Regions from separate parts of the Lysinibacillus pakistanensis genome, predicted to be linked through region 1. Evidence: predicted binding sites of a transcription regulator. Region 1 holds the regulator's gene; the other holds the start of a gene.

What was found. The regulator Rex, encoded in region 1, represses fermentation and respiration genes when NADH is low (regulators of the CRP and FNR family bind a similar motif). The targets are predictions, from matches to a motif close to TTGTGAAATATTTCACAA.
Region 2: QNH24_RS22855 (cytochrome ubiquinol oxidase subunit I) is a predicted target of Rex. The motif match lies at 1,535-1,552, and genes of this name have one in related genera.

What each region holds. Positions count from the first base shown of each region.
Region 1 covers NZ_CP126101.1:4,708,991-4,711,403, forward strand. The annotation lists gene tatC (twin-arginine translocase subunit TatC) at 1-629, opposite strand, end outside; gene QNH24_RS23405 (twin-arginine translocase TatA/TatE family subunit) at 646-831, opposite strand; gene QNH24_RS23410 (redox-sensing transcriptional repressor Rex) at 986-1,621, opposite strand; gene QNH24_RS23415 (ABC-F family ATP-binding cassette domain-containing protein) at 1,867-2,413, shown strand, end outside.
Region 2 covers NZ_CP126101.1:4,578,377-4,580,789, forward strand. The annotation lists gene QNH24_RS22855 (cytochrome ubiquinol oxidase subunit I) at 1-1,284, opposite strand, end outside; gene QNH24_RS22860 (diacylglycerol kinase) at 1,777-2,413, opposite strand, start outside.

The DNA.
Region 1 (2,413 bases):
GCCAGCTCAGGTGGAGCGATTATGGCAGCACATACAAACAAACCAAAATAGGAATACTTTCTAAAACGAACTAGTATTTCAGGTGATAGCATTCCGATACGTGAAAAGAATAGGACTACTACCGGTAATTGGAAAAGGAAACCAAATGGTATTGTAAGTCTAAATAAAAATGAAAAATACTCCTTTATGCCAATTGTCGGCAGTACCTCTAATTCATTCGATAAACTCATCATAAATTTTAGGACATAAGGAAAGAAGTAAAAGAAAGAAAAGGACAACCCTGCTAAAAACAATAAAAACGAATACGGAATATACTTTAAGGTTGCTTTTCGTTCTATGTCCCTTAGTCCTGGACTTATAAATGCCCACAATTGGTACATCAATATCGGCGATGAAACAATAAATGATATTAAAAAAATAACTTGGATATAAATTGAAAGTGGTGTCACTACATCAAATGAATGGAGTTCTATATTATAGGATTCCCCAGTAATTTGAAGATATTTAACAATTGGCTTTGCAACAAAAAAGCCAGCAATCATAGCAAGAACAAAGAAAACGGCAACAATGAAAAGCCGCTTTCTTAATTCTTCTATATGTTCAATAACAGTTAGATCTTTTGGATTCATTCCTCAACATCCTAACTTACTTATCTAGTTCTTTCTTTTTCTTATCATCATCTTCATCGTCCGCTAAACCTTTAGTAGCATTTTTGAATTCACGTAGTGTTGAACCGAATGCCTTACCAAGCTCTGGTAATTTCTTAGGGCCAAAAATTAGTAACGCGACAACTCCGATAATAATGAGGCTCATTGGACCTATTGGACCCATTTCAGCCACCTCCTCTTTATATCCATCATTTTAACGCATAATTCGCCATTTTGCTAACTAATTATATGTGAAAGTTTTTCGTCACTCTTATAGATTACTTCTTATTTTATTTCATATTTCTATTTGACAGAAACTGTGAACTATACTTGGAATTTCACTCTTCCTGATTACGAATTAAATAAATAAGTGCCTGTAATTCGACAGACAAATCTATTGTTAAGAGTTGCATTTTATCTGGGACAGTAATGCGCTCTGGGGTAAAATTTAAGATTCCCTTAGCATTCATGGCTGCTAGACGATCAGCCATCTTTTGTGCTGAGCGTGGTGAAACTGTTAAAATGGCTAGCTCTGCGCCATATTCTGCATATTTTTCCTCCAATAGATCAGGGTGAAAAACGGGGATATTACTAATCATTTTGCCATCCTTTGGAGCTTTAGAATCGAATGCTACAACGATATGTGTATTATGGTTCTTTTGAAAATTATATTTTAATAGAGCACTACCTAAATTCCCTACACCGATTAACGCTACTTTTGTCGTTTCATGTTGATCTAGCGTCTGACTAAAAAATTTTAATAAATGTTGAACATCATAGCCATATCCTTTTTTCCCAAGCGCACCAAAATAAGAAAAGTCACGGCGAATGGTTGCTGAATCTATTTTCATCGCCTCACTTAGCTCCTTCGATGAAATTCGTTCCATGCCTTCGTGCGCAAAGTTTTGGATAAATCGATAGTAAAGAGGAAGTCTTTTAGTAGTGGCTTGTGGAATTTTTAGTTCTTGTTTCAAACTTTTTCCTCCTCGTATGTATCAAAATTCGCCTAAACATATTTTAAATAATACATGCTTATTGAACTACTTACAAAGTTTATTATTTCTAATTGGAGAATTTCCCTTTAGTTAATGGCGCCATTTACGCTACTAACTAAAGGGAAATCGTTTCAATCTTACATGACTGCTCGGAATAAGTAAAGCATCGACATTGCAAGCACATCGTTCATCCATTACACTAAGGAAGAATTGAGGTGTCAAGAATGATTGTTTTACAGGTCAATCAACTATATAAATCCTTCCTTGCAGATGAAATATTAAGTGGCGTTAAGTTAGAAGTTCAACATCGTGATCGCGTTGCATTAGTGGGACGAAATGGCGCAGGTAAGTCTACTCTACTAAAAATAATTGCTGGTCAAATGTCATATGATGCGGGCGATATTATTATTCCTAAGGGCATACAAATCGGCTATTTAGAGCAGCACGCTGGATTAAACTCAACCTTGTCGATTTGGGATGAAATGCTAACCATTTTTGAACCGCTTTTAGCACAAGAAAAGACCCTTCGCTCACTAGAACAAAAAATGGCTGATCCAGCAGTTTATGAAGATACTATTTTATATGCCAAAATAATGTCTGAGTACGATCAATTACAGCATAATTTTAAGGATGCAGGTGGCTATCAATATGAATCTGATATCCGTTCAGTGCTTCATGGCATGCAGTTTTATCCTGAGGATTACGAAAAATCCATTCGCTCATTATCAGGAGGACAACGAACTCGTTTAGCACTTGCTAAGCTTCTCTTAA
Region 2 (2,413 bases), 130 kb from region 1:
TTTGAACATACGAACCAATACCACAATGCTCCCTATTGCCAATACAGCATATACACCAGTAAATAATAGCATCATTAAATCTACATGATCACTTGTAGTTGCTCCCTCTGGTGTTCGCATTAAACCATATAAAATCCAAGGTTGTCGTCCAACTTCTGCGAGCCACCAGCCAGCTTCAATAGCAATGATAGAAAGTGGTCCTCCTGCGACAATAATCCATCTAAACCAACGCGTGTGGATAAATTGCCAGCCACGTGCTTTCCCCAGTACGTAGAGCAGTGAAACAAGCGCCATGAACATGCCGATAAACACCATAATATTAAAGAGATAGTGAATATACAGAGGGGGACGGTCTTCCTCTGCAAATTGGTCTAAGCCAATGACCTCTGCAGTTGGATTATTATAAGCCAAAATACTAAGGGCATATGGAACCTTTATGGCATATTTCACTTCCTCACCATCTAACACACCAAAAAGTATAAGTGAAGCTTTATCTTCTGTTTCAAAATGCCATTCAGCTGCTGCTAATTTTTCTGGCTGATATTCTGCTAAGTACTTTCCAGAAAAATCTCCGATAATTGCAGCTGCAATAGAGAAAATCAGGCCAATCTTCATCAGTAATAATAATGATTTTTTATGATACACATGCTTAGAACCTCGAAGCATACGGTATCCTGCAATTGCTGCTAGGACAAATGCTGATGTCATATAGGCAGTCACAAGAACATGAGCTACCTTTGTTGGCATTGCTGGATTAAACATTGCTAAAAATGGTTGGATGTTCACTAGCTGCCCATCTACAATATCAAAGCCCTGTGGTGCGTTCATAAATGCGTTAACAATCGTAATAAACACAGCGGACATAGATGCACCAACAGCTACAGGAATTAGCAGCAACATGTGCTTTTTCTGACTATCAAAGCGATCCCATGTGTACAAATAAATTCCCAAGAAAATGGCTTCAAAGAAAAATGCAAACGTTTCCATAAAGAGTGGTAACGCAATTGTTTGACCAGCAAGTTGCATAAAGTTTGGCCATAATAAAGATAACTGTAAGCCAATTGCAGTTCCTGTTACTACACCGACTGCCACAGTAATAACAAAACCACGCGCCCAACGTCTTGCCATTAATATATAATGCTCATCATTCTTTTTATACCCAGTCCATTGAGCAATCATAATCATTAACGGGACACCCACACCAATTGTTGCATAAATAATATGGAACGATAATGTTAGCTCGGTTAATGCTCTACTCCAAAAGACTGCTGATTCATTAATCATCTCATTGCCCCCCTAACTTCCAAATATTCTTCCAAGAATGGAAAGTAGCATGATAATCGCAACACCGAAGCTTAGCCAAATGAGCTTTTTTTCCTGTGACTTATACAAAGGCAACACTTCCTTTCCCTTAGCTATACCCCCATTTTCCACTATTACAACGAAAAAAACCTTTAAAACGGACCGAAATTTCAGCCTATTATAAAGGTTTCAAATTTTGTTCAAGTAATATACGCACATTTGCCAAACATTTTTCTTAATTCATTCACAATCAAAAATAACTAAGGATTTTTATCTATTTAAGTGCCGTTTTTTAGCACCATAAATGAAGAAGTGACCTAAATCAGGTGACATTTATCTATTAATGAGTATTGTGGGTTTTTGAGTTTCTTCTTCTCCCCATTATTGAACAAAGAAGAACCAAACTCCTCTTAAGTAATTTCACTTAAAAAAGCTCTCTTGCACTGAAAAAGTACAAGAAAGCTCCTTCGTTATTTATTCAATTAAAATACGATCTTCCTCACGAATATCTGCAAGTGGTACAAAAATTTCAATATGGCGTTTTAGATTTTCAAACGTGGCAGGTGCATCTCCACCATATTCGCCATCTAGGTTTAGATGTATTTCATCTTCTGTTGTTACTTTTACCACACTAGCTTTTTTATAAATTACTCGATCATCATTTAAATGCTCGCCTCTTAAAGCCATTGCGGCTAGCTGGATAAATTCAGGGAGGCTTACTTTTTTCAATACTAATAACGTAAAGTATCCATCATTGATGCTTGCGTCTGGTGCAAGCTTTTCAAAGCCACCCACTGAATTTGTTAAACCACATAAAAACATCATTGCATCGCCATCAAAAACCTCACCATCATATTCAATACGCATATGAGAAGCCTTGAGGGATGGAATCATTTCTACTGCTTTTAAGTAATAAGCTAGCTGCCCGAGCATTGTTTTCATTTTGCTTGGTACTTCGTAGGTTAACTCGGTAATGCGACCACCAGCTGCAATATTGATGAAATAGCGTTCCCCATTTAATAAACCTACATCCACTGGCAACGTATCACCCTTTATAATAATATCTACAGCATCTTCAATATTTCGGGGAATATGCACCGCACGGGCAAAG